3 regions of the Lysinibacillus sp. NPDC086135 genome follow, and region 2 is predicted to be linked to each of the others. Evidence: riboswitches for the same ligand, from Rfam matches in the RefSeq annotation. Region 2 holds a riboswitch; each other region holds the start of a gene.

Region 1 (11,003 bases), on a different contig from region 2:
GGTCATCAAGCATGTTGCACGTTTGTGCAACATGCTTTTTTTATGCCAACTATACTGACAAACAAAGATCACCATTCGTTAATACTGCGAAGGTAGTAACAATGATAAACAAAATTGCAAATGTGGCTGAAAATGTCTCGTGTATTACCTACTTCGGAATAAAAAAACGTTATAATAGCAAATCTATACTCTATAGTTTTTTCCTCTATAATTTCCCCTAATTTTTATAATGTCTACTCAAAATAGGAACCCTAATCCATAAATAATTTTAGTTTTAGAAACATGGAAGAAAGGATATAAAATATTGAACAAAGTATTTCATATATAAAATATGTATGTTTTCTAGCAGATTTTTTCGTGGTGATTATAGTTCCATTCCTCTAATATGAGGGTAGATGGAGGAATTCAATATGAATTTACATGAAGTACAGCGGTTTTTAGAACTTTATCTAGTAGAGCAAAATGAGTCTAAAACATGGCTAGAAAATAAATTACAGCAAATTAAAACAGCAGGCGAATATATACCGACAACGGAAGAATTAATCTTTGGCGCACGAGTAGCATGGCGCAATAGTAATAAGTGTATTGGTCGATTGTTTTGGCAATCGCTGCATGTTGTTGATGCCCGAGATATCTCAAAAGAAGAGGATATTTTCAACGCATTGCTTGAGCATATTCAATATGCAACGAATGATGGGAAAATTCGTCCAACAATAACGATTTTTGCACCGGGGCGAGTTCGTGTATGGAATCATCAGCTAATCCGTTATGCTGGCTATGAAACGGAATCTGGAATCGTTGGTGATCCACATTCTGTTGAGTTTACAAAAGTATGTGAGTCATTTGGCTGGCAAGGTAAGGGAACAGCATTTGACGTGCTTCCGCTCGTTGTACAGGTGGATGGAAGGGAACCACAAGTGTTTACTATCCCTGGCGAATATGTACTAGAGGTACCGATTCGTCATCCTGAATCTCCTCAAGTAGAGAAGCTAGGATTAAAATGGTATGCAGTGCCGATTATTTCGAGCATGCGCTTCCAAATGGCAGGTATCGATTTTGAGACAGCCCCATTCAATGGTTGGTATATGGGTACAGAAATTGGGGCACGTAATTTAGCAGATCATGAGCGTTATAATATGCTGCCCGCTATAGCAGAAATTTTCAACCTTGATACAACCAAACAGGCTTCTCTATGGCGTGATCGAGCATTAGTTGAGCTGAATATTGCCGTTCTACATTCCTTTAAAGACGATGGTGTGAGCATTGTAGATCATCATACAGCTGCACAGCAATTTAAATTGTTTGAAGAAACAGAAGCAGCAGTGGATCGTGAGGTTACAGGCAATTGGACGTGGCTGATTCCACCTCTTTCACCAGCTACAACTCATATTTACCATAAACCTTATGTTAATGTTTACAATACACCGAACTATTTTTATCAGAAACCACCTTATTAGTAGAGAAAGGCAGCTCACTTTAACTTCTTACAGCGGGTGTCCAAACATCCGCTGTAAGAAGTTAAAGCCTCCGGCGGATGTCACGGAATCGGAAAGGAGTTCTTTGTGCAAGCACAAAGCCGATTCCGGACGCAATTATGCCGAGGCATAATTGATCTATTTCAGCGGGTGTCTAAACATCCGCTGGAATAAGATCATGAGCTGCCTTTTTTAATTTACATATTCATTTTTAGAAGCCTTGAATGAACATAAGAAAAGTATCAATACTACGATAACAAATAACCAACCAGCGATATTCCAGCCACCAAATAAATCATGCAAATAACCAAATAAGATTGGGCCGATTGCGGCTAATAAATATCCTAATGATTGTGCAAAACCTGATAAATCGGCTGCCTCAAAAGCTGTACGGGTACGTAGTGTAAAGAACATCATCGCTAATGAGAATGAAGCTCCCCCTGCTAAGCCTAGTAGCACCATCCACAGTACAGCGAGGCTTGTCCATTCCATCACTACTCCGATAAAGCCAACTAAGTAAAATACCGTAAACATTAATACGAGAGGACGTTGAGATGTCATTTTACTAGCGAAAATAGGCACAGCTAAAGCCATTGGAACTTGTGAAAATTGCATGATGGAAAACATCCAGCCTGCACGATCTGCAGCTAAGCCTTGTGATATATATATTTCAGGAATCCAAGCGGCAGTTGTGTAGAATAATAATGACTGAAATCCCATAGCTCCCGCCACTGCCCAAGAAACAGGTGATTTCCATAATGCTGTACGTTCTTTCGTAGTCTTAACAGTCGGTTCAGGCTTATTAAATTTCAACTGTGGAATCCAAATTACAATGGTTAACACCACAAGAACAAGTGAGATTGCCAGTGCACCTTGCCAACCAAGTGATGAATTGGCAACAGGATAGCTAATGCCAGCACCGAGTCCAGCCGTCAAATTCATCGACATTGTGAAAAATGCCATAAGTAAACCTACGTGATAGGGAAATTTCAATTTAAGTAATCCTGGAATTAGTACATTACCGAATGAAATGGCTATACCAATTAGCATCGTACCAAATACGAGTAAACTAGTTGTGCCAAGGGAGCGTAGTACAATCCCTCCCCCTAAAAGAACAGTTGATAAAAATAATGTTAATTCTAATCCAACTTTACGTGCGACAACTGGAGCGAATGGTGAAATGATTGCAAATGCTAGCAATGGGATCGTTGTTAGAAAGCCTGCTAGTATATTGGATATGCCGAGGTCTTCACGAATAAAGGAAATAATTGGTCCAACAACTGTTAGCGGCATCCGTAATGTCGAGGCAATACAAATTACTCCGATAACGAGTAATAAGGTTGTGCCTTTCCAGTTAATTTTTCTGCTAGGATAAGTATCGGTATGTTCATGAGTAGTCAAATAAATCCCCCCTGGGTAGAACAATTTGATTGAATCACTATACCACTTTATCATACAAATAAAAATAGTGGAAAATTCGTAAAATATAGAATATTAATCGATATATTGAAATGCCATAGGTCGTATGTTAAAATAATATCCATCATAAATTTAATATTTAATGCCTCATGTTTGTATTGAGGTAGAGGTCGCGGTATTTAAGAGTATGTTAATGGAAATGACAAGCATTAGAGAAATTAGCTGAAAGGAAATACTGCCGAAGTGTGAGGGGACTTGAAAACCTTATGCTGGGGCTGTCTCCGAAAGGAACAGAACTGTCACGTTTGAACAACGTGTTGAGCTATCATTTTGAAGGAACAGAGGATTTACTTAGCCATCACAGCAACGTTCATGTGATGGCATTTTTTTCGCCTCTTAAAAAAGGAAGGAAGCTATATCGTGAGTGAAATAAAAGTCAATCAGCTCGGTCATAAAGCACCGAAGCTGAAAAAAGAATTAAAAAGCCGTCATATTACAATGATTTCATTAGGCGGTACAATCGGTACAGGACTGTTTTTAGCTAGTGGTGGTGCCATTGCGCAAGCAGGCCCTGGTGGTGCACTACTCGCTTATGCATTAATCGGTATCATGGTGTATTTTCTAATGACGAGCTTAGGAGAAATGGCAGCTTATATGCCATCATCAGGCTCTTTTAGTACGTATGCTACAAAATTTGTAGATCCAGCTTTAGGTTTTGCACTTGGTTGGAACTACTGGTACAACTGGGCAATTACAATTGCAGCGGAAATTTCTGCAGTCTCATTAATTATGAAATATTGGTTCCCAGATAGCTCATCAGCACTTTGGACTGTTTTATTTATTGCTGTAGTTTTAACGTTCAATCTATTATCGGTAAAAAGCTATGGTGAGAGTGAATATTGGTTTGCAATGATAAAAGTTGTAACAGTAATCATTTTTATTATCATCAGTTTTTTTATGATTTTTGGTATTTTAGGAGGACAAGCTCCTGTAGGCTTTACGAATTTCTTCATTAGTGATGGACCATTCCACGGAGGTCTCCTTGCTACATTTGGTATTTTCTTAGCTGCTGGATTCTCGTTCCAAGGGACAGAGTTACTTGGAATAACAGCAGGTGAAACGGATGACCCTGGTAAAAATATTCCGAAAGCCGTTAAGTCTGTTTTCTGGCGAATTCTTTTATTCTATATTTTAGCGATTGCTGCAATTGGGATGCTGATTCCCTTTACAGACGCACGTTTATTATCAGAAGATATTGCTGTTTCACCATTTACACTGGTGTTCGATCGTTTAGGAATTGCCTTTGCTGCATCATTGATGAATGCAATCATTCTAACGGCAATGCTGTCAGCAGGGAATTCAGGGCTTTACGCATCGTCACGTATGCTTTGGCAATTAGCGGTAGATGGACATGCACCGAAAATTTTCACTAAACTAAGCCGTCGAGGTATCCCGATTTACGCATTACTGGCGACTTTAGCTATAGGCTGCCTAGCATTTTTAGCTTCATTCTTTGGTGATGGTGTAGTCTATATGTGGCTTCTAAATGCTTCAGGGATGTCTGGCTTCATTGCCTGGTTAGGTATTGCATTTAGCCATTACCGTTTCCGTCGAGCATTCGAGGTACAAGGCTTAGATCCGAAATTATTGCCGTATAAAGCAAGGCTATTCCCATTCGGCCCGCTATTTGCCTTTACGGTTTGTATGATTGTTGTTATTGGACAAAACTACAGTGCCTTTATGGGTGAAACAATAGATTGGTACGGAGTCCTTGTCTCATATATCGGTATTCCACTGTTTTTACTGTTATGGTTGGGCTATAAAATTAAGCATAAAACAAAAATGCTTCCATTAGAGCATTGTGATTTAAAAGTCGAACAATAAAAAATAAAACTGTCCTGTGAGTCATAGAAAATGACTTGCAGGGCAATTTTTTTAGTTAAATAATAAATTTGTAATTCTAGACGTACAATCAAAATACACCAAGTGAACGATTAATCTTTAAGCGCCAAAACCTCTTATCCCCATAATTGCAATCATCGATCCGTAGATGACAAGAACAAGTAAAATGATGAGTAATCCTAAATATTTAGAAATACCTGTTTGTTTTGTTCGAATTCCAGATATCCCAAAATATATACACATTACCCAAAGTAGAGCACCTAAATAAAAGTAAATCCCGAAAATGCCATTTGCACTTAATGAACTAGCATAAAACAATAACAACCCGATAATACAAAATATTATAGAAAAAAACCCGTAATTCCTTCTAAAAGTCATTTCTTCAGCCCTTTCTAAATTAATTTTGATTATTACCGAAAACATACCAATTAATAGACGGTATTACAAATTATGTATTTTAAAGGTCTTCAGATAACATTACTGGCGAGAACTTTAGTTTCTCAAATCGTCCCCCACTTTTGGTGCACAACCTTAATATGGTAAACTGATAGATAAATAACACATCGCCAAATTTTGGGTAATAAATTTGTTATAAAATGGAGTGGAGGCTGGACGACTCCTTTGGGATTAGCGTCACAGATGAGACCCTGGAGCGTAGCGAATGTTATCTGTGCGACAGCAACAAATGTTTTTTCTGTGCGAAAGCGAAGCGACAGCAACAAAAGCGCCAGCCAGAACGGAAATCAACCCCTCGTTGTGGTGATGATACATAGAAATGGCAAGTCATATATAGACTACTTTATGTTAGGAAGAGGTGCATGATAGTGCAAAAGCATATTTTACTAGTAGAAGATGACGATGCTATTCGTGAAATGGTGGAAAACTATTTAACGATGGAGGGATTCCTTGTCACCTCTGCAGAAAATGGAGAAGAAGCATTACAAAATTGTTTAAATAATTCTTTTGATTTAGTGATCTTGGATATTATGATTCCGAAACTTAATGGATTAGAAGTTTTAAAGATTATACGAGAGCAAGCATCACTTCCAATTATCATTATGTCAGCCAAGGATAGTGATGTCGATAAAGCGTTAGGATTAGGATTAGGGGCAGATGATTATATCGCGAAGCCATTTTCGATGCTGGAATTTTCGGCACGTGTTAAGGCCGCAATTCGTAGAGCTACAAAATACTCCAGTCAAGTAGAGGAGAAGAAAGATATTGTCGAGATAGCCAACTTATCGATTGACCTTGTTAATTTTTCAGTTGAGAAGGATGGACAGCAAATAAAGCTCACATCAAAGGAATTTGGCATCTTAAAATTATTCGTGACAAATCGTAACCGAGTTTTTACAAAGCAGCAAATTTATCAATTGATTTGGAATGATGCTTACTATGGGGATGAAAATATTATTAATGTACATATAAGAAGATTACGCGAAAAAATTGAAGACAATCCATCCAATCCTCTATATATTAAAACACTTTGGGGAATCGGCTATAAATTTGAAGGATAAACAGATGATGATATTACTATTACTGATGATTGTGTTACTTGTAGGTATTATTATTTTTCAGGTGAGAGCAAAAAAACAACAGAACGCTATGATTCAATACATGCATCAAAAACTGCAAGCAATCATTAATGAACAATCGAGCGAGAAGATTTTAGTATCGACAGCTAATCATGAATTACAGCAGCTATTAATTGCGATGAATGCGTTGCTAGACCACAACCAAAAAGTACTGGCGACACATCGAAAAATGGAAAGCTCTATGAAAAAGATGTTGTCTAATATTTCCCATGATCTTAAAACGCCTTTAACAGTTGTATTAGGTTATACGGAAATGCTTAAGCTTAAGCAATCACTTAATGAAGAGGAGCGGCAACGGTTGCTCACTGGCGTTCATTCGAAAACATTGGAAGTATTGAAAATAATCCATACATTTTTTGACCTGGCAAAATTGGAGGCAGGAGATACAGATTATCCAATGACGAAAATTAATGTAAGTGAAATTTGCCGCAAAAATATTTTATCATTTTACGATATGATCACATCTATGGGACTAGAAATCGATATAGCAATACCAGGGATATCCGCATATGCACATGGCAATGAAGAAGCGCTAGATAGGGTTTTGAATAATTTACTGTCAAATGCAGTTGCCTATGGGGCAGTAGGAAACATCATTGGGCTCACAGTAAGAAATGATGATACAAATATTTTTATCGATGTCTGGGATCGTGGGCAGGGGATCGACGAATATCATATTGATAATGTTTTTGAGAGAATGTATACACTTGAGGATTCCAGAAATAAATCCTTCCAAGGGAGTGGCCTTGGCTTAACCATTACAAAACGTCTTGTAGAATTAATGGAGGGTTCCATCCAGCTTTCTAGTACCCCATATGAGAAGACCATTTTTACAGTTTCTTTAAAACGAATGACATATTGAGCAGTCATGCTTGTAGGGCAATTTTATAGCTTTACAGGCTTTTTTTCTGCGCTTAAGAAATTTGTAAGAATCAAGTAATAAATTAGAGAGTTTCATTTTTTATAATAAGGATAGCTAAATTTAAGGGAGAGATCTACATGACATATATTGTGAAAACAAATCAGCTTACGAAGGTGTTTGAAGGAAAAGAAGTCGTTTCTGCTGTGACTATGCATGTGAAAAAGGGAGAGATATACGGTTTTTTAGGTCCGAATGGGGCCGGAAAAACGACAGTTATGAAAATGCTAACAAACCTTTCGAAGCCAACGAGTGGAGATATTGAAATCTTTGGTGAAAAATTAATGGACCGCTCATTCGACGTGCTGAAAAGGATGGGAACGATTATTGAATACCCGATTTTTTATGAACATTTAACAGCAAAGGAGACCTTAGAATTACATTGCGAATATATGGGCTATTATGACAAGAAAGAGATTGCGCATGTTCTAGATTTAGTAAAATTAACAAATACGGAGAATAAGCGTGTAAAAGACTTTTCTCTTGGAATGAAACAACGGTTGGGTATTGCGCGTGCAATTATTACTAAGCCGGAATTACTTATTTTAGACGAGCCGATTAATGGACTAGATCCAGTTGGCATTAAAGAGCTTCGAGAACTATTCAAGATGCTTTGTAAAGAGTATGGAATTACGATTATTATCTCTAGTCATATTTTGGGTGAAATTGAACAATTGGCAGATACAGTTGGGGTTATTAAAGATGGAAGATTGATTAAGGAAGTTTCAATGGACGCTGTCAATCGTAGTCAAACAGATTATATTGAAGTGATTGTCAATAATGGGCAAAAGGCTGCCTTTATTATAGAAAGTAAATTAAATATTACTAATTTCAAACTAATGGATGACAATTGCATTCGAATTTATGATTCGACTGCTTCACAAAAGGTGCTATCTAAAACATTGATTGAGCATGATATTGAAATTGAGGGCATTAGCAAAAAAACAAGCTCATTAGAGGATTATTTCTTGAAGTTAATCAATGGAGGTGTAGTTAGTGCTTAATTTAATGCGTCTAGAAATGAAAAAATATCATATTGGTTCATATATAAAAAAAGCTGTTTTTGCAAATTTTATATTACTAGGTGTTATATTTATGCTTATATTTATTGCTAAAGTAGAAGGGGATCAAGATCTCAGAAATTATCAGGCGGCATTTGGCTTTATAGATTCTGGTGTAAGAGCAGTGTTTATTATTTTTGCTAGTGTGTTAATCGCCAAATTCATTATTGGAGAATTCAAATATAAAACCATCACTGTAGCATTTATGTATCCATTAAGTAGAAAAAAATTAATTGTTTCAAAGCTAGCCATTGTTGTTCTTTTTACTTTTTGTGCAATTATTTTATCGACTATTTTTATAACAGCGGTTTTTTGTACTGTTAGTGAGAGTTTCCAACTGCTTTCAGATACATTGTCGTTCTCTTTCATAATACAACGAATTCCCGTTGTGATCATGAATGCAGTTGCAGCATCATGCATCGCATTAATACCATTGTATTTTGGTATGAAAAAATACTCTGTTCCGGCAACGATTGTATCATCTATATTAATTGTATCGGTTGTTTCATCAAATACGGGTAACTTCAGTTTGTATGATATTATTTTCATCCCAATCACGTTAGCTATTATCGGTATAAGCGTGGCCTATTTATCATTCCGAAACATAGAGAAGATAGATATTTAACTTTCTTTCAGCAATTATTTTCTGTAGCGAAAGCGCAGTGAAACGAAGCGGCAGCAACAATGTTTTAACTGTGCGAAAGCGCAGTGAAACGAAGCGGCAGCAACAACAAAGCGTCCAGTTGGAACGGAAATCACCCCACGTTCTGAAAAGGCCCTTTACATGTAAAAATGCCAGACACAAAACCAAATGAAGGTCTTTGTGTCTGGCATTTTATTAAACAAATACCGTTTGCCATAATAAATAAAGATTTAAAACGACTACAATCACCACGACAATCCATCCTAATATAGTTGTAATACGATGGTTGACGAGGCTTCCCATGATGGTACGTTTACTTGTAAACATCACAAGTGGTACAAGAGCAAATGCAATACCAAAGGATAAAATAACCTGGCTTAGGACAAGCGCATATGTTGCATTAACGCCGGATGCAATGATCACCAGAGGAGGTAGCATTGTAATAGCACGGCGTAAATAGAGTGGGATTTTCTTTCTAATGAAGCCTTGCATCACAACGTCACCTGCGAGTGTACCAACTGAAGAGCTAGCAAGACCCGCAATAAGAAGCCCAAGGCCAAAGGACACGGCCGCCATCGGACCAAGCGCTGCTTTTAATCCGTTATAAGCGATATCTAAGTCTTCAACTACTACGCCTTGAGTATGGAATACTGCTGCAGCAATAATAAGCATACTCATATTGATAGCGCCTGCGACAATCATCGCGATGATAATATCAATAAATTCAAAACGGAATATACGTTTTTTTTCAGCATCATTTCGGCCGATGATACGACTTTGAGTTAGTGAAGAATGTAAGTAAATAGCGTGTGGCATAACAGTTGCTCCTAAAATACCTGTTGCCAGTAAAATAGAATCTATACCATCAAAGCGTGGTGTGAACATGCCTATTGTTACATCGACCCAATTTGGCTGTGCCAAAAATGTTTGGAATGCAAACGCTAATACGACAATAAGCACCATGCCAGAAATACCTGCCTCAAACGCTCTAAAACCTCTGCGCTGTAATTCTAAAATAGCAAATGAGCCGACTGCGGTAATAAGCGCTGCAGGCAACATTGGAATGTTAAATAACAAGTACAGCCCTAGTGCAGCACCAATAAATTCTGCTAGGTCTGTTGCAATAATGACCAATTCAGCCTGTATCCATAAAAATATAGAAGTTTTTCTAGAAAAATTTTCACGTGCTATTTCGGGTAAATTTTTGCCTGTCGCAATACCAAGCTTTGCCGATAAGGATTGAATTAACACCGCCATTAAATTGGAAAAGGCGATTACCCACAGTAGTAAATATCCATATTGTGAACCTGCTGTTATATTTGTTGCGAAGTTGCCTGGATCAATATAGGCGACTGCTGCGATGAAGGCTGGGCCAAGAAACGGTAAGATTCGTCGCCAACCTTTTATATCTCCATCTAAAACCGCCTCAGCGGACGATTTATTCATTTGTTTGTAAACCATATTGTTCCCTCGTTTCAAAGAGTATCGCAAGTGAAATAAAGTTTCCTAGAGGAAAATGTTATATTCTTATTTTATAGCTAGAAGAAGAAAATGTGAAGGAGTTTGCTCAATGTTTTTCTAAATCCGAAATGTTTTTAATTTAGTGAAGGACTTTGATTTTGTTTGTGTATCATAATGTATTGAAGCATCATAATAAAATATTCGCTTCATTTTAAAATGATCCAAGGATTAATGTACTTTGGCATTTTAAAAGAGGGAATATACTTATAAGGTGGCTTTTAACTTCTTCCATCAATTGGAACGAAAGTGAGACAGCAGTTATAAGTGTCTCCCTCCTCTATAGGTGGTAAGATGAATGGCAGGTTTAGGTAACTTTTCAGCGGTTGTCCAAACATCTATACCTTACGCTACGTTTTCGGCACAAAAAACGTCTGTAGCTGACACTTCGCTTTCGCTACAGAAAATTACTGTAGCTGCCGCTTTGCTTTCGCTACAGAAAACATTTGCTGAAAGAAGTTAAAGCGTTAT
Region 2 (11,003 bases):
GCAGTAAAATTTATGTAAGGATTATTATTTCATTGAAACTTTATGTCGATTATTTCGTATAAGAATATAGACATATTTAAATGCTAGGAGGAAGAAACATGCTCAGTGTCGGACAGTTTTTCTCTAGACATACCGCTAGCTTCTTAATTTCTCTCACAACTGTTTCTATCACAGCAATTGCGGCAAGTCCAGGATACTTCCTTGGTGGTATATTGTTTGCTGGAACATACGCGTCGAGTACTGCGTTATTGAAATATAGACAGAAAAAGAAATTCATGCAAATAGCAGGTATAACAAAAGAAGAATACAAACATATTGAATCACAACTTACAGCAGCCAATAAAAATATTCAAACATTAAGTCAAAACTACTTACGTGTACGTTCAGTTTCTGCATTTAAGCAATTACTTGAAATGACACGTATTTCAAAAAATATCGTGAAAGTAGTTAAAACAGATCCACGAAAATTTTATAATGTTGAAGAATTTTTTTATGCACATCTCCCTTCCGCTGTCGAATTAACGGATAAATATACGATGTTATCGAGACAGCCTGTGAAGGATAAGGAAATCCAAATTACATTATCGAAAACAAGAGAAACACTTACAGATTTAAATGATACGATTCAAATTGATTTAAAGGATGCGCTTTCCAACGATATTGACCATCTTCAAATGGAAATAGAATTTGCGAATCGTTCAAATATAAGACGAAAAGAACAATTGGAGTGGCGAGGCGATGATAAATGACAGCAAATGATCACGCATTTCAACTAAATACAATACAAGGTCTTTCCCCACTTGTACAATCTTATTTAGAAACAACTCCAAATAATGAGGCGATGGCGACGTATGATACGCTATCGCCTCTTGCACAAAGTCGTGCACTTCTATACGCTAGTCAGCTTGACCTGACAAACTTCGAGTCAGTCCTGTCTTTAGGGCAAGATTCACAGCGATCGCTTTCCCAATTTGCTGATCGAATGCTTGCACAAGTCAAACAAAAAGATGTCACAAAAATTGGCCAAATGTTAGACTCATTAATGCAAACGTTAGACCGTGTAGACCCTAACGCATTAGAACCAAAAAAGCAGTCCTTTTTTAAAAAAATGTTTGGTAAAATTGAGCCTACTGTTAAGCAAACATTAACGGAGTTTGAACGTATAAGTATCCAGGTAGAACGAATTGGTGTTCAACTTGAACGTGCACAGCTTCAAATGATAAGAGATGTGGAAATGCTAGAAGGACTTTATGCACATAATAGAGGATTCTTCGAGGAGTTAGCGACCGCTATTGCAGCAGGACAAATGAAGAAGCAGCAAGCCATTGAAGTTGAGCTTCCTGAAAAAGTGACTAGTGTACAAGCAACGAAACAGCCACTAGCTATCCAACAACTTAATGATTTTGCCGCTCAAATTGAACGTCTAGATCAACGTATTTATGACTTACAAGTATCGCAGCAAGTTGCCTTACAAACTGCACCACAAATACGCATGATTCAGCAGTCTAATCAAACATTAGCGGAAAAAATTGAATTTTCCATCGTGACGCTCATTCCATTGTGGAAAAATCAGTTGGCCATGATGTTATCTATGCATATGGATCATCACTACGCGCAGCTAGAGGAAAGATTATCTCGTACAAATGATCGATTTACGAGCCCTTCCTTTGAACAGCAAGTATCGAAATTCAAAGAAACACAACATGAGCTGAAGACAGCTATTAAAGATGTCTTTGCCCTTCATACAGCTACAGAACAGGAAAAACAGCAATTACAGGATGTAGCTGAATTAAAAACCTTTAAGAAGGAATGATTCCCTTTTTCCAACAAAGAAGGGTGGCTCAGAAAAATCTGAACCACCCTTTGAATTTTATTCGAAATAATCTTTATAGTAGCCACCGATATTACCAGTGTTATCGATAATAAAAATGAATTCTTCTGTTTCATTTTTCACATCATATTGTTTCCCTACTGTTAATACGTTTGAAACTAAATATTTTGATGCATTAGTATGCTTACAAGTAACTGTGCGTACTGTCTGAGCATCTTTCCATTTTAAATGTAACATAATCTCTCTACCTCTCTTTACTAGCACGAAGCTAATGTCTACTGCTTATTTTATAATATTTTTGAACTTTTGTGGAGAAAAAAACCATAGAAGATCATATTTTCTTCATAACTATCGTTATTTAACCATATCCATAATAAAAATTTTTACTTCGAGGTGTTACTATGAGCTTTGGTGGTGTACCGCAATGGTTTTTTATCCTAGCCGTTGCCTTTGCAATTTGCTTTATATTATACGCAGAATGGAATTCTAGAAAATAAGTGAGCCCATTCATTTGGACTCACTTTTTGTTATTGTAACCGATCGTTATTTTAATGTTCGTTTTAAAAACTCTTTTGTCCGTTCATGTTGAGGGTTTACTAATACCTGTGATGGTGGTCCTTCCTCTACAATTACACCTTTATCCATAAATACGACGCGATCCGCTACTTCTTTGGCAAATTCCATTTCATGTGTAACAATTAACATCGTATTCCCAGCATCCGCTAGTTGACGCATTACCTTCAACACTTCACCGACCATCTCTGGATCCAGTGCTGATGTCGGTTCATCAAACAACATTACATCTGGGCTCATTGACAATGCTCGTGCAATCGCTACACGCTGTTTTTGACCGCCAGATAGTTGTCTTGGCTTCGCATTAACATATTGATCCATACCAACAATTTGCAAATATTTTAAAGCAACTTCCTCTGCTTCTACCTTTGAACGCTTTAATACTTTCATTTGACCAACTGTACAATTTTGTAGCACATTATGGTTGTTGAATAAGTTAAATTGCTGGAATACCATACCTAAATGTGTACGGTATTCTTGGATATTATGCTTTTCGTCTAAAATGTTTTCACCTTTGTAAATAATTTGACCACCACTTGGAGTTTCCAGTAAATTAATGCAGCGTAGTAGTGTTGATTTACCAGAACCGGAAGAACCGATTAAGCAGACAACCTCACCCTTTTCTACTTGGAAATTAACATCCTTTAACACTTGGTTACGTCCAAATGATTTACTTAAATGCTCTATTTTAATAACTGTCATCTGTTCGTCCCCCTATTTTGCTTCTTTCTGTTCTTTTCGGTATGCATCTGGTCCATCTAGTCGTTTTTCAATATACAGTAATATTCTTGATGCTGTGAATGTCATAATGAAATAAAGGACGCAAGCTACAAAGAAGGATTCAAAATAGCGGAAGTTATTACCTGCAATCGATTTTGTTTGGAAGTATAATTCCGTAACCCCAATAACGTTTAATACGGCTGTATCTTTAATATTCATAATTAATTGATTACCTGTTGCAGGCAATATATTTCGTGCAACTTGCGGTAATACAACATGTAGCATAATTTGAAAATGGTTCATACCAATGGCCGATGCGGCCTCGTACTGCCCTTTATCAATGGATACAATACCACCACGTACAATTTCAGCCATATAAGCACCTGTGTTTAATGAAACAACTAAAATACCTGCCGTAATAAAGTGCATATCAATGCCGAATGCCATATCTAACCCGTAAAATACAACCATCGCTTGTACAATCATTGGTGTACCACGGAAAAATTCGACATAGCATGTTAGTATAAAATTAATGAGCTTTAAGCTATAGAACTTTACACCTTTTTTACGATCCTTTATGGTATGCATAATTCCGATGAAAAATCCGATAAGTGCACCAATAATTGTACTACTAATAGAAATAAGTAATGTATAATACGTACCTCGTAAAAACATTTGCCAGTTGTTCTCAACAATAGAAATAATCCATTCAAAACTCATGATGTTCCTCCTAACTACGTCGTGTTGCTTGTTCGTTACAGTATCGTGTCTTTTCTGGAGCCTTTGTTTCTTTTATTTTATGAAACATTTAGCAAAGACATTATTATTATTTTGAGAGATTCTTATTGTATAAATTGTAATGATATGGCACGGACTAATAGATAGCCCGTGCCATCATGTTATTGGGCTGCTGGTTGTTGGTGAATGGCTTCTTCCATAATTTTTTGGCGATCAGCTTCAGAAATACCTTTTAAGACTTCATTTATTTTTTCAAGATCTGCATCGCCTTTACGTAAACCAACTGCAATGGATGTATTTGAAATATCTGTATCGAAGCCCTTTTCAAACTTCACATACGTGAACTTATCATTTGCAGCAGCAGCAGAAATACCTTCTGGACGTTCTGCTACATAGCCGTCAATTTTTCCAGCTTCTAATGCAACACGCATCGCCGGGAAATTATCCATTGCAGTTTGTTTTTTTACATCTTTGATTTGATCGATGACATTGTAGTTCGATGTATTTAATTGTGATGTAATTTTAGCACCAGAAAAATCTTGGATAGAAGCTGCTTTTTCATATTTACTGCCTTTTTTTATGACCATAACAAAATCAGATGTATAGTAGTTTTCAGTGAAATCAACTGTTTGCTTACGCTCTTTAGTAGGTGACATACCAGCAATGATTGCATCAATTTTATTGGATTGTAACGCTGGTACTAAGCCATCCCATTCCAATTTAACGATAACTAATTCTTTTCCTAAGCCCTCAGCGATTTTTTTCGCCATTTGCACATCATAACCACCGGCATATTCTGCATTATCCGCAATTTTTACTGCACCATTTGCATCATCCTGCTGTGTCCAGTTAAACGGAGCATAACCTGCTTCCATCCCAACACGAAATTGGCCACCGCCTTCTTCCGTATTCGTCTTGTTGCCGTCATTACTAGATGACGTCGTAGCCTTTTTGTCACCAGCACCACAAGCTGCTAGCAAAATTACAGTCATGACAGTCAACATTAATACTAACAATTGTCTTTTCATGTAACATTCCCCTTTTCTGTAAAAAAATAAGACAACTGTACCAAAAAAGACCTAAGTACTGAACTTAGGTCTTACTTTTTTTAACAGTTGCCCAAATCCTCACTATAATTCCATCATTTCGAGATAGCACAACCTAGTAAACCTGGAAAATAATTTACTAGGACAGTCCTGCACTTATTCACTGCAGACCCAGTATAAAAGTACGAGCTCCTTTTATACTTCGGCGATAGTTCCTTCTCCATTGCGTCTTCGCTTGCTTGAACTCAACAATGAACTAATAAATACCGCGCCTCTACCTCACAATAATTAAAAGTGAGGTTTGTATATTTAATTGATATTAAGATACTACTATAAAGTTAATAAGTTCGTCAAGATAATTTTATTACTTTTCTGACTAATTACAATATTAGGGTTTTTCATTCCTTTAAATGCCTTTTACTCCTTTGAAAAGGGTGAAAATCATTAAGACTGCCGCTTTGCCGAAAGAGTCTCCGTCGCTATCAATGCTATCCGTCACCTTGGTTCTTCTATCCGTCGATTCAGCTCTGCTATCCATCGCTTCCTCAAAAAAGAAAAAAACCCTGCAAACATTGTTCGCAGGGCTTTATAAACTCAGGAATTAAGAATTTAATAATAAATCTTCTGGGTTTTCAAGTAGTTCTTTAACAGTTTTAAGGAAGCCTACAGAATCTTTACCATCGATAATACGGTGGTCATAAGAAAGTGCTAAGTACATCATTGGGCGAATTTCTACTTCACCATTCACTTCAACTGGACGTTTTTTGATAGTATGCATACCAAGGATACCAGCTTGTGTACCATTCATGATAGGTGTAGACATTAATGAACCGAATACGCCTCCATTTGTAATTGTGAATGAGCCACCTTGAAGATCTGCTAAACCTAATTTCTTGTCGCGTGCTTTTTTCGCTAGGTCTGCAATTGAATCTTCAATTTCAGCAAAGTTTTTGCGGTCAGCGTCACGTACAACTGGTACTACTAAACCTTCTTCTGTTGATACAGCTACACCGATATCAAAGAAGTTGTTTAAGTGAATTTCATCACCAAAGATTTGTGCGTTAACATATGGGTATTTTTTAAGTGCTGCAACTACAGCTTTTGTGAAGAATGACATGAAACCAAGTTTAGAGCCAGTTGACTCGAAGAATTGGTCTTTTTTACGAGAACGTAAAGCCATAACGTTTGTCATATCTACTTCGTTGAATGTAGTTAACATTGCTGTAGATTGTTTTACTTCAAGTAAGCGTTTTGCAATTGTTTGGCGACGACGGCTCATTTTTTCAATTGTTACACGTGACTCATCTACAGCTGCAACTGCTTTAGGTGCTGCTGGAGATGCTTGTGGTGCTGCTACTGGAGCTGTACCATGAGCTGCTACGTCTTGTACACGTACACGGCCTTGTGGATCTACTGGAGATACAGCAGCAAGGTCAATACCTTTTTCGCGAGCTAGTTTACGAGCTGCAGGAGATGCGATTACACGCTCACCAGTAGTTTCTTCTACAACTGGAGCTGCTGCAACAGGAGCAGGTGCCGCTTGTGGCGCTGTTGGAGCTGGAGCTGCTGCAACTGGTGCCGCTGGAGCAGGTGCTGCACCTTCGCCAGCTTCTACTACTGCGATGACTTGACCAACAAGTACCGTATCGCCTTCTTCAGCTAAAATTTGAGTTAAAACTCCCGCTTCTTCAGAAATGATTTCAGCGTTTACTTTGTCTGTTTCAAGTTCAACGATGAATTCACCTTTTTCAACGCGATCGCCCACTTTTTTTACCCATTGTGCGATACTACCTTCTGTAATCGATTCTGCTAATTCAGGGACTTTAATTTCAGCCACTTTCATTTCCTCCTTTAATTAACGTGCATTATGCACATAAAAGGGCTACTGCCTTAGCAAGTAGCCCGGCTCTCAAAAATTAATATGTTATTATTATTTAACCTTTACAGGCTCAGCAACTGCTTCTTCTACAAGTGCGGCTTGAGCTGCTTTATGAGAATCTGCATCACCTTCAGAAGTCGAGCTCATTGCAGGACGGCCTACATAACGTAGCTTTTTACCTTCTGAAAGGTCGTGTAATGTTTCTAACGCATAATTCCAAGAACCTTGGTTTTTAGGTTCTTCTTGTACCCAAACGATTTCTTTTACATTAGGATACTTAGCAATAATACCAGCAACTTGCTCTTTTGGGAATGGGTAAAGTTGTTCTACACGAGTAATGTGTAGGTGATCGAAGCCTTCACCGTCTTTAATACGGTCTGCAATGTCGATCATGACTTTACCTGAACCTAAAACAATGCGCTCTACAGCTTCTGGTTTTGAACCAAGGCCTGGTTGCTCAATTACTTCTTGGAATGAACCATTTGCTAATTGATCAGCATTCGCTGCAGCTAATGGGTGACGAAGTAAGTACTTAGGTGATACAACCACAAGTGGACGAACGCCTTCTGTACCTAATAATGCTGCTTGACGACGTAATAAGTGGTAGTAGTTACCTGCGTTTGAGCAGTTTGCTACGAACCAGTTATTTTCAGCTGACATTTGTAAGAAACGTTCCATACGGCTTGAAGAGTGTTCTGGACCTTGACCTTCATAACCATGTGGTAAAAGAATGACTAAACCAGATTTTTGACCCCATTTAGCACGTGCACCTGAAATAAAGTTATCGAACATAACTTGTGCCATGTTAGCGAAGTCACCAAATTGTGCTTCCCAAACTGATAGTACATGGTCATTTTCTATATTGTAACCATATTCAAAGCCCACTACCCCTGCTTCTGTCAGTGGAGAGTTGTGTACTGTAAATGATGCATTTGCACCTGAAATATGGTGAAGTGGCGTGAATAATTTACCATTGTTTTTGTCATGTAACACTAAGTGACGTTGAGAGAACGTACCACGTTGTGCATCTTGACCTGTAAAACGTACTGGTGTGCCATCTTGAATAATTGTTGCATAAGCTAGAGTTTCTGCATGACCCCAGTCAATTTTTGCAGAAGCAAATGCATCACGGCGTTTTTCTAAAATTTTACCAAGTTTTTTCTGTGGTTCAAAGTTATCTTCAAACACTAAAAGCTCTTCGTTAATTTTTCCTAGACGTTCCGCACCAACTGCTGTATCAATTTGTGGGAATTCTACTTTTAATTCTTCAGGCATTTCTATATGCTTGTGTTCATCTTTATCTGCCATTTCTTTCACATGATCATAAGCTGCTTGCATTTCTGCATAGATAGCTTGATCTAATGCTGCAACTTCATCAGCAGAAACTACACCCTCAGCTGCTAATTGAGCACCGTATATAGCACGAACTGGCTCATGATTAGAAACTAATTTATATGTTTCAGGGTTTGTTACAGTTGGATCATCAGTTTCATTGTGACCATGACGACGGTAACCGATTAGGTCAACGATGATATCTTTACCGAATTTTTGACGGTAGCTAGCTGCGAAACGACCTACTAGTGCTACAGACTCAGGGCTATCTGCATTCACATGCACAACTGGTACTTCGTAACCTTTTGCAGGGTCAGAAGAGTAAACAGATGAGCGAGAATCTTGTAGTTCAGTTGTAAATCCAATCATGTTGTTAGCAATGATGTGGACTGTACCACCAGTAGTGAACCCTTCAGTTTTTGCGAAGTTTAATACTTCTGTTACGATACCTTGACCTGGAAACGCAGCGTCACCGTGCACAAGAATACCTAATCCTTTTGTGCGGTTATGAACAGCTTGCCCTGGTTTAGAAGTGTCATCTTGTGCTGCACGAGCAGTACCTAAAACAACCGGATTTCCTACTTCTAAGTGAGATGGGTTGTAAGCAAGCTTAACATTAAGACCAGATTCACGCATATATGAAGCACCCATGTGGTACTTAACATCGCCAGTCCAACCTTTAGTAATTTCAAGGCGACCATTTTCTGGCATAAATAACTCATTTGATACGTGTGCAAAGTCAGAGAACATCATATCGTATGGTTTATTTAAAATGTGTGTTAATACATTTAAACGACCACGGTGAGCCATACCAATACGTACTTTTTCTACGTTATTTGCTTCAGCTGTTTTTAAAATTTCATCAAATAGAATAATTTGAGTATCTAAACCTTCACCAGAGAAACGCTTTTGACCTACAAACGTTTTATGAATAAACTTCTCGAAGTTTTCAACACGAGTTAAACGATCTAATAAAGCTTTTTTCTCATTAGAAGCTAATGCTTGTTTGAATGAACCTGTTTCAATTTGTGCTTGAATCCAATCACGTTCTTCTGTTGCTACTACGTGATTATATTCAAATGCTACTTTATCTGTATAAACAGATTTTAAGTAATCGATTGCATCTTTACCATTTTTCACGTTTGCTGGCACATCTTTGAAGAAGATAGCTGCAGGAATTTCAGCTAAATCTGCAGCGCTAAGGTTGAACGCGCTTTCTTCAATTTGAGCTGTTTGTAGTTCGCGGTTTTTCAAAGGGTAAATATCTGCCGCTAAATGACCGTTTGTACGGATCGCATCTGCTAATTTCACAGCTGCTAACACTTTCTTGTAATCGCCAGCAGGAGCTGCTGCTGTATTACTAGCTACAGCCACTTCACCTTCTACTACTACTACTGGTGCACCAAATTGTTGGAATAATAATACTAACTCCGGTTCTACTTCTTCAGGAGACTGTAAGAATAAGTCGTATTGCTCCATCACATATCCTAGGTTAGGACCAGAGAAAGCTGACCATGGAGAACTTACAGTTGTAACGTTGTTCGACATGAAAAATGACCTCCAAATTTTGCCTTTCGGCAGTTCCATTAATTAAATTACAATTAATTATATAATATTTTTCCGTTCTTTTAAAGGATGTTTGACATCTTATCCATTATTTAAAGAACGTTTTTTCCATCTCAATCTTACTACTCTTCACAAAAAATACAACTCTTTTTAGCAAATTAAGCAATTTTTCTCCCAAAGGATGAAATAATTAAATAAAGCATGTATTTTTCTCAATATTTCAGCGGGAATTTCAGCAAGAAAACGGTTCCAACATTTTTAATACTCTTGACTTCCACAGAACAATTGTATTTTTCAAGTAACATTTTTGTAATACTAAGCCCTAAGCCTGTACCGCCTATTTGACGATTTCTTGCCTCATCAACTCGATAAAAGCGATCGAAAATGTATGGAATGTTTTCTTCCGCTATACCAATGCCATTATCTTCTATCTTAACTGACACTTCCTGTTCTATGACAGATAGTGAAATTTGAATCTCAGGAATTTTTTCACAATAACGAATTGCATTTTCTATTATATTACGAACGATTTGGCTAAGTGCATTTTCTGTTATAAATAATCGTCCTATTTCTTCATCTTTCGACAGCAATATTCGAGCATCCGGATGAAGGAGTCTTGTGTCCTCTATAACCGCTTCTATAACAGCTACTGCATCAGCCTCACTTTGGATGTCCTTTTCTTCACGTCGTGCAAGTTCTAGTAATTCTTCGATCATTTTACGAATCCGTGCAATTTCAGTTAATGAAGTTTCAATAGATTCCTCTAAAATTTCTGGATCATCTTTCCCCCATCTTTTCAAAAGGGACAGATGTCCTTCAATTGCTTGGATAGGCGTCCGTAACTCATGAGAAGCATCTGCAACAAATTGTTGCTGCTTTGTAAATGATATTTGCAATTCATTCATCATCGCATTGTACATTTTCAATAAATCACCAATCTCATCATGAGACGTGTAAGTTAATTGAATTGGTTCATTAAATCCTTTATCCATAACGGTTTTCATGGATGAACGTAACTCTCGTAATGGTTTCATTAAATAATTGGCAAGATAATAGCCAATAGATGCTGATAACAATAATGCTCCTATGCCTGCTATTAGCATTGTCGTCAATAAATAATGCATCAATGACTGGAACTTTGATAATGGATGAATCACCTGAATATATCCTTGAAAGAAACCAAGTTGAATTGGTTCATTAATGACTAAGACATCTTTTTTATCAATCGTCATATCAACAATTTCCCCCATTGAGGTTAGAGGTGCAGCCTGAGAGGTATTATTAATACGAAGAATCTGAACGCCATCTGAATTAAACA
Region 3 (11,003 bases), on a different contig from region 2:
GCGTTTATCGCAAAACATGCTTAACTTCTTTCAGCAAATGTCTCCAAACACCCGCTGGAAGAAGTTAAAGCCTCCGGCGGATGTCACGGAATCGGAAAGGAGTTCTTTGTGCAAGCACAAAGCCGATTCCGGACGCAATTATGCCGAGGCATAATTGATTCTATAAGAAAAAAAGAGTCAAGCCATCAATAAGATGTGCTTGGCTTTTTTTCGTTATATAATATAGAGAAAAAGCGGAAGTTATCCTTAGAAATAGGAGAAAATAAAGGGACAAACGCTACTTTAAGAAAAAGGGGCAGGTAGGCGATGAATGTTTTAATTAAACGAAAGCTTGAAATTTTACCAGATCAGCCTGGCTGCTATTTGATGAAAGATCGACAAGGAACCATTATTTATGTCGGGAAAGCTAAAGTGCTGAAAAATCGAGTACGCTCGTATTTTACTGGTTCGCATGAAGGGAAAACACAAAGGCTTGTAGGTGAAATAGAAGATTTTGAGTACATTGTGACATCCTCCAATATTGAAGCTTTAATTTTAGAGCTTAATCTTATAAAACTACATGACCCGAAGTACAATGTTATGCTGACGGATGATAAAACGTATCCGTATTTAAAAATTACAAATGAAAAACACCCGCGACTTATTACAACGCGAAAAGTGAAAAAGGATAAGGCAAAATATTTTGGTCCATATCCGAATGCGTATGCAGCAAGTGAGACAAAAAAGCTGTTAGATCGTTTATATCCTCTTCGAAAATGTGTACAACTCCCTACCAAGGTTTGTTTGTATTATCATATGGGGCAATGCTTAGCCCCTTGTGTGAAGGATATAGATGCAGAAATTTACCACAATATGATTGAGGATATGACAAAGTTTTTAAATGGTGGGGTTGAAGAAGTCAAAAAGGAGCTAGAGGTAAAAATGCTAGCGGCCGCAGAAAATTTAGAGTTTGAGCGTGCAAAGGAATTTCGTGATCAAATTGCACATATTGATACAGTCATGCAAAAGCAAAAAATCGTATCGAGTGATACAACTAATCGCGATGTATTTGGCTATGCCGTCGAGAAGGGCTGGATGTGTGTTCAAGTTTTCTTTGTTCGTCAAGGAAAGCTCATTGAGCGAGATGTCTCGATTTTCCCGATTTATCAAGAGGCAGAAGAGGAATTTTTGACGTTCGTTGGACGATTTTACGACAAGCTAGAGCACATTAAGCCTAAGGAGATTTTTATCCCACAAACCATTGATGCAGAAATTTTAACGGAATTACTAGAAGTTAAGGTACTAACACCAAAACGAGGGCAAAAAAAAGAGCTAGTTGAATTAGCGACAAAAAATGCTGAAATTGCGGTAGCGGCGAAGTTCCAGCTTATTGAACGTCAAGAAGAACGCACAATAGGAGCATGTGAGGCGCTCGGTGAAGCTATGGGCATTTCTGCACCTTTACGGATTGAGGCTTTCGATAATAGTCATATGCATGGGACAGATGCTGTATCTGCAATGGTTGTATTTATCGATGGAAAACCTGCAAAGAAGGAGTATCGAAAATACAAAACACGTACAGCTGCCAAGCATGATGATTACGGGGCGATGCAAGAAGTAATTCGCCGTCGATACACACGCGTATTAAAAGATGGTCTACCTTTACCGGATTTAGTACTAATAGATGGTGGCAAGGGGCAAATGGAAGTCGCGCGAGAAGTATTAGAGGATGAACTCGGCCTTGTCATTCCAATTGCTGGATTAGCAAAAGATGAAAAGCATAATACGTCACAGCTTCTATTTGGTGATCCAGCTGAAGTAATTGCGTTAAAGCGAACAAGCGATGGATTCTACTTACTACAACGAATACAGGACGAAGTACACCGCTTTGCTATTACCTTCTTACGACAGCAGCATGAGAAACATGCTATACAATCTGTCCTCGATAATATAGAGGGCATTGGTCCGAAGCGAAAACAACAATTACTCAAGCATTTTAGCTCTGTCAAAAAAATTCGCGAGGCAAGTGTGCAAGCATTACAGGAAGCAGGGATGCCTGCTAATCTTGCTAGCAATATTTATGATTATTTTCATCCAGAAGAAAACTCCCACCTCTAAAGGTGGTGGGATGAGTGCAGATGGAATTCCTTTTCAATGGGTGTATAAACACCTACTTAAAATAGAGGAACTCAGTCTAAAAACGCCACGTACTGTGGCAACGACTGAGTGACCAACATCTTGCTGTTGCGCTGCCGCTTCGCTTTCGCGCAAAAAATATCTGCTGGCCCAAAGCCTCCGAACTTAATTACGCCAAGGCAAAATTGATATTCAATAAGATACATTGTCAAAGGATTTGGCGTATGCTAAGGTTGTATATAACATAGCTTTTCAATATAGCAATGTTATATACTTTTTTAGTAGTTTCTATTTATTAAAATTGGGAATTTCTTCACTAAGGTTCAAATTAAATACGATCACTATTTAGTGATGATAGAGGTGCAAGGTTCAAGAGTAGTACATACGAGGACGAACAAGTCCGGTGAAAATGTATGAAAGGGGAACTTGCCGAAGTGGAGCATCGTTGTTTCCGATGCTGTGCTGGTTTTACATTTAAGAGATGTAAGACTGTCGATTCTAAACGTTTCGGAGAGCTATCACACATGCGCAAGTTACTTTATTGTACATGTTATAGGCAGCTTTCACGTTATGTGAGAGCTGCCTTTTTAGATTTTCTCGAAACAACATTTTTTCAAGGCTGTTAGGCGCTATTTGCTTTTGTAGGGATATTTTTGTGAAAAGCTGCAAAAGTATAGCTACTTTATAACCAGCGAAATGATTGAATACGAAGGAGAATGATAAAGATGGCGAGAGTTGTGATGAAATTTGGTGGTGCTGCATTCGCATCAACAGAGCACATTCAAAATGTTGCGAAAAAGGCGATTGCAGAAAAGGAAAGAGGTTTTGATGTTGTCGTTGTCACTACAGCTATGAGGGGTATGGCTAAAGAATTAGCAAAGATGGCTCGTGATTTATCAGACAATGCATCTAAGCGTGAACTAGACGCACTATTTTCAACAAGCTCACAACTTACAAGTACATTAGTGGCAATTGCTATACAGGAGAAAGGATATGATGCCGTGTCATTAACGGGCTGGCAGGCAGGCATTGAAACCGATGCTATGTATAGTAATGCCCGTATTGATGAGATAGATGCTAGACGAATAGAAGAGCATTTTGTACAGGGAAAAATCGTTATCGTTGCTGGGGAACAAGGTATCGATAATTCACGAAATATTACGACGTTAGGTAAAGGTGGCGCGGAAACGTCGGCTATAGCAATTGCAGCAAAATTGAATGCGGAGCGAGTAGATATTTACACGAATGTGGATGGCGTCTATACAGCTGATCCAAGTCATGTTGCTGGGGCACAAAAACTAAAAGAAATTTCCTATGATGAAATGCTAGAGCTATCAAACTTAGGGTCACAAGTTTTACACCCGCGAGCTGTAGAGTTAGCAAAGAAGTTTCAAATCCCAGTTATCATTCGCTCGAGCGAAATAGATACAGTAGGTACTTTATTGAAGGAGGAAGTTGAAATGGAAAAAAATTTAATTGTACGTGGTGTTGCCTACGAGTCAGACGTTATTCGCTTAACAGTTGGTTATGATGCTTATTCTAATGCTTCTTTAGCAAATATGTTCACAATCCTTGCAGAAAATCGCATAAACGTCGATATAATCGTACAAGCAATAATTGATGGTTTAAAGCCGACGGTATCATTTACTATTTTAAAAGAGGAGTTCGCTGAAGCATTACGTGTTCTAGAAGATAGTAAATTATCACTAGGGTTTAGTTTTGCTGATTTTGAAATTGGCTTAGCAAAGGTTTCTATTATTGGCTCGGGGATGGCATCTAATCCAGGGGTGGCTGCAAGGATGTTTGATCGTCTACGTCGTGAAAATATCCCTGTAAAAATGGTAAGTACTTCTGAAATAAAAGTGTCAGTTGTTGTACCTCAGGACGAAATGATTCGTGCAGCAAATGCATTACATGATGAATTTAATTTATTTCAGGAAGTGTCTTTTGTACCGAAAGCGTAGCGACAGGTATAGAAGTCTCTCAGGTGAGATGAATGCGGTTTTAAGTCACTTTTTAGCGGGGCGTGGATAGAGCAGCCAAAACGACGGGTAGAAATACGAAAGTGACAGAATGCAAGGGATAATTGAACAAGCGCTTTACATATAATATTGAAAAGGATGTGGCAGTAAAAGGCACATCTTTTTTTGTTCACATCAATTTAATATTTTATCCAATTCTATTGTTATATAATAAAATGTGACATGTTTTACCAAGGGGAAGGTGGAAGTTTGTATGGGGTTATTCGGTTTATTTCAAAAGCCAATGGATGAAAGTGTTGAGATGCACAACGATTTAGAAATACAAATATTAAAAAAGCGAATTCTGGAATTGGAACTTGAGCAGGAAAGCATTGATGTGAAAAATGCGATTTTAGATTTTGTACTAGCGCATATGGAGTTAATTAATTTTCAAACGGCTTTAAAAGTTCAAAATGTCTCTACGAGTGTAGGGGATATTTCAGCAATGAGTGAAGAAATGTCGTCAAATACAGAGGAGATGCTTGCGGTTGAGCAAAATGTTAATGCAAACATTCAAGAAATAAAACAGCATTCATTACTACTTGTAGAAGAAATGGAATCATCCATTTCAAAAGGTGAAATGGTTCAGGAGTTGTTGGCCAAAGGAGCTCATTCAACAGAGCAGCTGAAGAATGAAATGACCAAAATAGATGATATTGGTAAGGGTGTAACCGGGATTGCCGATCAAACACAACTTTTATCCTTAAATGCCTCTATTGAAGCCGCACGTGCTGGTGAGCATGGAAATGGCTTTAATGTTGTCGCGATGGAGGTAGGGAAGTTAGCCAACAGTTCGAAAGGTTCATTGCAAGAAATGACAAAGATTTGATCAGTCATTGATAAGAAATTACATAATACAATAACAAATATTAATCAAGTCGAACATTATTTAACTGACTTTTTAAGTATCATGAAGGACAATATTGCTAATCTGACTATAACAAGTAGAAATATTGAAGAAGCAGCACATGGTATTCATCAAATAACAGCTGCATCAGAAGAAAATGTAATAGCTGTAGGTCGTTTAGCGGAAACAACGACGGAATTATCACTTACTAGTGATTTCTCAGATCTAATACAAAATCAAGTATCTGAAATGTTAAAAGCTATTGCACCGACAATCAGAAAGCCATCAGAGCAAACGGTAGTTAGCCAATTGGCAGCAAGGTTAATGGATCATGCTAGCTTTTTACGAAATGCTATTCAAAAGGCTGGTCAAAAAGAAACGATAAAAACGCATCATCAATGTATGTTTGGAAAATGGTATTACGGGCATTTCGAGGAATACCAGAACTTACCAGAATATCGTCATATTGAACAACCACATGAATTAGTACATATGGCCGCCCAAAAATTAGTGAATGAACTGTCAATTAATAACATAGAAGAAATGATTCAACACTCACTTAATATTTTGGAGGCATTTATTTCGTTCATAGATGTACTTTTAAAAAAAAGACATGCTCAATTATCAATATAAAAAGGATTCGTGAGCATAACGAGAGATTGATTTCCGTTCCGACAGTGCACCTTCCTGGGGGCGTCCGATGAGCTGCTTCGCTTGTCGCATCTATGACGCTAATCCAAGGAGTTGCCTAGTCTCCGCGGTGAATAACTTCTATATTATATATAAAAAGGATTGCCATCCATAAATTAGGGGTGGCAATCCTTTTCGTTTTATTCTGTAGGAACGGTGTTCATGATTCTTTCTTTAACGTCCCATTTTACTGTGAACGTAACATTTTGTTGCTTTTCACGTTTTTCATCATAGCATTCTGTTAAATAACCTTTTGCTTGCTGGATTTGCTCAGCTATAAATCCTGCTTCAAGTCTAAAGCTACGAAGACCGATTTGTAACAGTTCTGGATCATTTGTCAACTGGAATATGCGTCCATCCTTCGACTCTTTGATAAGCTCTAAATTACCCCAACAGGCATCTGCGAAAAATGCGATAAGTTCATCTTGACTTGTACATGGGAACTTCCGAGCTAGATCTTTTCCTGCCCAGTAAAGTACATCACCTTCGTGTTTACCAAGAATGGAAGATAAAATATAATCGCGAATTATCTCATAGCCAAAAGCTGAGATTGTAGGAGATGAAGTGTTTAACATTGAAAGCCTTCTTTCTTAGAATTTTCTTAAAATTCGACACTGATAAAGTAAAGATAGATTTTTCGAGAAAAAACGATGCGTCATGTACTAGATTGCTTCTTTAATAAGGACTATGAAAAACTTTAAGTTGCCTTGACGCTCGTAGCTCTTGAGAGTACAATAAACATGTCATAATATTGTACCATGATGAAATACACAGTCAATGAAGTATCAGTTACAAAATGATGACTTCTTTAGTTGTGCTATTTTAAGTACTAAGGGGGGTAACAGTCTTGTCGAAAGATCGAGAGTTTTTATGGCGTCGCTTACATTCTCTACTTGGTATCATTCCAGTAGGTCTGTTTTTAACGATGCACCTGTTCATTAACTTTACAGCAACAGGCGGAGCAGAAAGTTACAACGCAGCTACCGCTAATATGGAAAAGATTCCATTCCTTATCCTAGTTGAATGGATTGTCATCTATATTCCATTAATGTTCCACGCATTTTATGGTGTCTACATTGCATTCACTGCTACACCAAATACAGGACGTTTCAGCACATACCGTAACTGGATGTTCTCATTACAACGTTTCACGGGTGTATTCTTAGTGATCTTCATTGCATGGCATATTTTCCAAACTCGTATTCAAAAAGCACTTGGTACAGAAGTTGATTACGACATGATGGCAAATATCGTTTCTAATCCATTCATGCTTGGATTCTACATTGTTGGTATTATATCAGCAACTTTCCACTTATCTAACGGTTTATGGGCATTCTTAGTAAGCTGGGGTATTACACAATCTCCTCAGTCTCAAAAGATTGCTACTTATGTAACAAACATTATTTTCGTAATTCTAAGTGTAGTTGGTGTGGCTGCTATTTTAGCTTTTGCTTAATGTAATAGAAGCTACTATAGAGCATATGGCAATCATTGCAATTTTTTAAGAGGAGTGAGAAATAATCATGGCGAAAAGCAAAATAATTGTTGTCGGCGGCGGTCTTGCTGGTCTGATGGCAACGATTAAAGCAGCTGAAGTTGGTACTGAAGTTGATTTATTCTCATTAGTTCCTGTAAAACGCTCACACTCTGTATGTGCGCAGGGCGGAATTAATGGTGCGGTAAATACAAAAGGTGAAGGGGATTCTCCTTGGATTCACTTCGATGATACAGTATACGGTGGGGACTTCTTAGCGAACCAACCACCAGTTAAGGGTATGTGTGATGCAGCCCCTGGTATTATTCATTTAATGGACCGTATGGGTGTAATGTTCAACCGTACACCAGAAGGTCTTCTTGATTTCCGTCGTTTCGGTGGTACTTTAATGCACCGTACAGCCTTCTCGGGTGCAACAACGGGTCAACAATTACTATACGCACTAGACGAGCAAGTTCGTTCTCACGAAGTAGCTGGTTTAGTGAACAAATATGAGCACTGGGAATTCCTTGGTGCAGTAGTCGATCCTGACGGCGTTTGTCGTGGTATCGTAGCGCAAGATATGCGTACAGAAGAAATTAAATCATTCCGTGCAGATGCTGTTATTATGGCGACTGGTGGCCCTGGTATTATCTTCGGTAAAACAACAAACTCTGTAATTAATACAGGTTCTGCTGCTTCTATCGTTTACCAACAAGGTGCTTCTTACGCGAATGGTGAGTTCATTCAAATTCACCCAACAGCTATTCCTGGAGATGACAAAAACCGTCTAATGTCAGAATCAGCTCGTGGTGAAGGTGGCCGTATTTGGACTTATAAAGACGGTAAACCATGGTACTTCTTAGAAGAGAAATACCCAGCATATGGTAACTTAGTACCACGTGATATTGCTACACGTGAAATTTTCGACGTTTGTGTGAACCAAAAACTAGGTATTAACGGTGAAAACATGGTATACCTAGATCTTTCTCATAAAGATCCACATGAATTAGATGTAAAACTTGGTGGTATTATTGAAATCTACGAAAAATTCGTAGGTGATGATCCACGTAAATTACCAATGAAAATTTTCCCAGCAGTTCACTACTCAATGGGTGGATTATGGGTTGACTACAACCAAATGACTGAAATTCCTGGTTTATTTGCAGCAGGTGAATGTGATTATTCTCAACATGGTGCAAACCGTCTTGGTGCGAACTCATTATTATCTGCTATTTATGGTGGTATGGTTGCTGGTCCAAACGCAGTAGACTATGTTAAACATCTTAAAAAGCATGCGGAAGATCTTCCACAAGAAATCTATGATGCACGCGTTCAAGAAGAACAAGCTAAGTGGGATGCTGTCATGAAAATGGACGGCACAGAAAACGCTTACTTACTTCATAAAGAGCTTGGTGAAATGATGACAGCTACTATGACAGTAGTACGTTACAACGACCAACTTCAAGATACATTGAATAAACTTGATGAATTCCAAAAACGTTGGGAAAACATTAACATCAACGATACACAAAAATGGAGTAACCAAGGTGCTCACTTTACGCGTCAGTTGAAAAATATGATTTACCTTGCGAAAGTAATGACAAAAGGTGCATTATTACGTAACGAATCTCGTGGTGCACACTATAAGCCAGATTTCCCGAACCGTGATGATGAGCAGTTCTTAAAAACTACTATGGCGAAATTTGATCCAACTACTGGTGATCCAATTATCACGTACCAAGAAGTCGACGTTTCATTAATTCCACCACGTAAACGTGATTACTCTGCGAAAGGAGACTAAGAATTATGAATATCGCAGCTAATACTGGAAGAATGGTCAAAATTGAAATTTTACGTCAAGATACAAAAGGCGGCAATGGCTACTGGCAAAAATTCCAAGTGCCTTACCGTCATGGTATGAACGTAATTTCTATTTTAATGGAAATTCAAAAAAATCCTGTTACTGAAAATGGTGAAAACACTACTCCAGTAGCATGGGATATGAACTGTCTTGAAGAAGTTTGTGGTGCATGTTCAATGGTTATCAATGGCCGCCCACGTCAATCATGTTCAACTCTTGTTGACCAATTGACTGAGCCAATTAAAATTGAGCCTATGAAAACTTTCCCAGTTATTCGTGACTTACAAGTTGACCGTGAACGTATGTTCAATGCACTTAAAAAAGTTAAAGCATGGGTTCCAATCGATGGTACTTATGATTTAGGTGAAGGTCCACGTATGCCAGAAGGTAAACGTCAATGGGCTTATGAATTATCTAAATGTATGACTTGTGGTGTATGTATGGAAGCATGTCCAAACGTGTCTGAAAAAGCTTCATTCATCGGACCAGCACCATTATCACAAGTACGTCTATTCAACACTCACCCAACTGGTGCAATGATTAAAGACGAACGTTTAAATGCAATCATGGGTGATGGAGGCCTTGCAAACTGCGGTAACTCACAAAACTGTGTAGCTGCTTGTCCAAAAGGTATTCCTTTAACAACATCTATCGCATCATTAAACCGTGCAACTACAGTGCAAATGTTCCGTAACTTCTTCGGTTCTGACCACTACGTTGACTAATAGTACAAGCTTTACTCCCAAACTCCCTTACACTGAATGTGTGAGGGAGTTTTTTTCTATGAAAAATAAAAAATAATTTTGTAGAATAAAACTTAATCCAACTCGCCATTAAAGTTTCGTACAATAGGGAGTTCGGATAGGGGCATTTTCAAGAAAGAGTAATAAACTAAATATGATGTCTTCATTACAGCATAAAAAGATCGAATTACGCAAGAAGGGTGTACAGAAAGTGAGTTTTAACGAGTGAAAATGTGAATTTTCTATGATAATATAGTGTTTTCCTTTATAATGAATCTATATTCATTTATGACTTGCTAATTCCATTTGTTGTTTTGGGAAGAAGCGAATGAAAACTAGGGGGATGGCTAAGATGAAAGCAAATTATATCGGAGATTATCAGGAATGGGCAAAGGATTTTGCATTTTTTATTGAGGTTCGTGTACGTTTTTCAGAAACGGATATGTACGGTCATATGAACAATACAGTTAGCTTTACATATTTTGAACAAGCACGAATTGATTATTTTCGTCATTTAGATGTTCTAATGCCATCAGCAATTGATGAACATGTAGAGGGTATTCCGATTGTAGCCGACTTACAGTGTGATTACGTGAAACAGGTTTTCTTTGATGATGTGCTAAGAATCTATACGAAAGTAGCGACAGTAGGGAACTCATCATTGGATATTCATTACTTAGCGAAAAACCAGCATGATGAAGTTTGCTTTACGGGTCGTGGTACGGTAGTGCAAATGAACCCTCGAACTGGCAAGAGTGTACCATTATCTGAAAAAGAAAAAACTCACTTAGCAAGCTTGGTGTTCCTATAGTATTGGTAACGGATTGCGAAAAAGCCCTATCGAGGAAAGAAGTATAAACAATGATCTTGACGATTGAAATTGCATTTTTACGGCTCATCCCATCACAAAAGGTTGTGGATGACATTTGTTTAATGTATGCAATATTAAGTTGATTGGAGTGGAGACTGGGCGACTCCTTGGGGATCAGCGTCTCATCGGACGGCCCGCAGGAAAGCGCCCAGTCGGAACGGAAATCAACCACTCGATATGGTGATGATCCACTTTTACATAAAATTCATTAATGAGTGGAAGTAATTTCCGAATTTTTTTAGGAAACACGAGATATTCATGAAAATAGCCGTCACCGCTCCTCATTCCTTAACATAAGTTACAATACGTGCGGGGGAGGAGGGTGTAACTGAAAATGAATGGCTCTCATCATCGTTCTCTTTTAACGAACCGAGAACG

The links. A riboswitch is a leader RNA that binds a small molecule or an ion and turns the genes downstream of it on or off. The one in region 2 is predicted to bind lysine.
Positions count from the first base shown of each region.
Region 1: linked by a shared signal. The riboswitch ahead of ACIPKN_RS25415 (amino acid permease) and the one ahead of ACIPKN_RS03205 (transporter substrate-binding domain-containing protein) in region 2 are both predicted to bind lysine.
Region 3: linked by a shared signal. The riboswitch ahead of ACIPKN_RS00985 (aspartate kinase) and the one ahead of ACIPKN_RS03205 (transporter substrate-binding domain-containing protein) in region 2 are both predicted to bind lysine.

Region 1 is NZ_JBIVCA010000031.1:26,439-37,441, reverse strand. It holds tRNA gene ACIPKN_RS25430 (tRNA-Glu) at 1-5, shown strand, start outside; gene ACIPKN_RS25425 (nitric oxide synthase oxygenase) at 411-1,457, shown strand; gene ACIPKN_RS25420 (CynX/NimT family MFS transporter) at 1,668-2,876, opposite strand; lysine riboswitch at 3,051-3,227, shown strand; gene ACIPKN_RS25415 (amino acid permease) at 3,315-4,778, shown strand; gene ACIPKN_RS25410 (hypothetical protein) at 4,896-5,174, opposite strand; gene ACIPKN_RS25405 (response regulator transcription factor) at 5,621-6,313, shown strand; gene ACIPKN_RS25400 (sensor histidine kinase) at 6,318-7,253, shown strand; gene ACIPKN_RS25395 (ABC transporter ATP-binding protein) at 7,391-8,314, shown strand; gene ACIPKN_RS25390 (ABC transporter permease) at 8,307-8,996, shown strand; gene ACIPKN_RS25385 (Nramp family divalent metal transporter) at 9,210-10,505, opposite strand; gene ACIPKN_RS25380 (hypothetical protein) at 10,831-10,995, shown strand.
Region 2 is NZ_JBIVCA010000002.1:62,732-73,734, forward strand. It holds gene ACIPKN_RS03180 (5-bromo-4-chloroindolyl phosphate hydrolysis family protein) at 99-749, shown strand; gene ACIPKN_RS03185 (toxic anion resistance protein) at 746-1,813, shown strand; gene ACIPKN_RS03190 (DUF6501 family protein) at 1,871-2,068, opposite strand; gene ACIPKN_RS03195 (amino acid ABC transporter ATP-binding protein) at 2,375-3,106, opposite strand; gene ACIPKN_RS03200 (amino acid ABC transporter permease) at 3,119-3,844, opposite strand; gene ACIPKN_RS03205 (transporter substrate-binding domain-containing protein) at 4,024-4,890, opposite strand; lysine riboswitch at 5,007-5,193, opposite strand; gene odhB (2-oxoglutarate dehydrogenase complex dihydrolipoyllysine-residue succinyltransferase) at 5,510-6,745, opposite strand; gene ACIPKN_RS03215 (2-oxoglutarate dehydrogenase E1 component) at 6,839-9,667, opposite strand; gene ACIPKN_RS03220 (sensor histidine kinase) at 9,898-11,003, opposite strand, start outside.
Region 3 is NZ_JBIVCA010000001.1:219,755-230,757, forward strand. It holds gene trxA (thioredoxin) at 1-24, shown strand, start outside; gene uvrC (excinuclease ABC subunit UvrC) at 307-2,097, shown strand; lysine riboswitch at 2,463-2,641, shown strand; gene ACIPKN_RS00985 (aspartate kinase) at 2,841-4,079, shown strand; gene ACIPKN_RS00990 (methyl-accepting chemotaxis protein) at 4,351-4,965, shown strand; gene ACIPKN_RS00995 (CZB domain-containing protein) at 5,047-5,616, shown strand; gene ACIPKN_RS01000 (YslB family protein) at 5,814-6,248, opposite strand; gene ACIPKN_RS01005 (succinate dehydrogenase cytochrome b558 subunit) at 6,521-7,129, shown strand; gene sdhA (succinate dehydrogenase flavoprotein subunit) at 7,197-8,951, shown strand; gene sdhB (succinate dehydrogenase iron-sulfur subunit) at 8,957-9,736, shown strand; gene ACIPKN_RS01020 (acyl-CoA thioesterase) at 10,107-10,565, shown strand; gene ACIPKN_RS01025 (helix-turn-helix domain-containing protein) at 10,960-11,003, shown strand, end outside.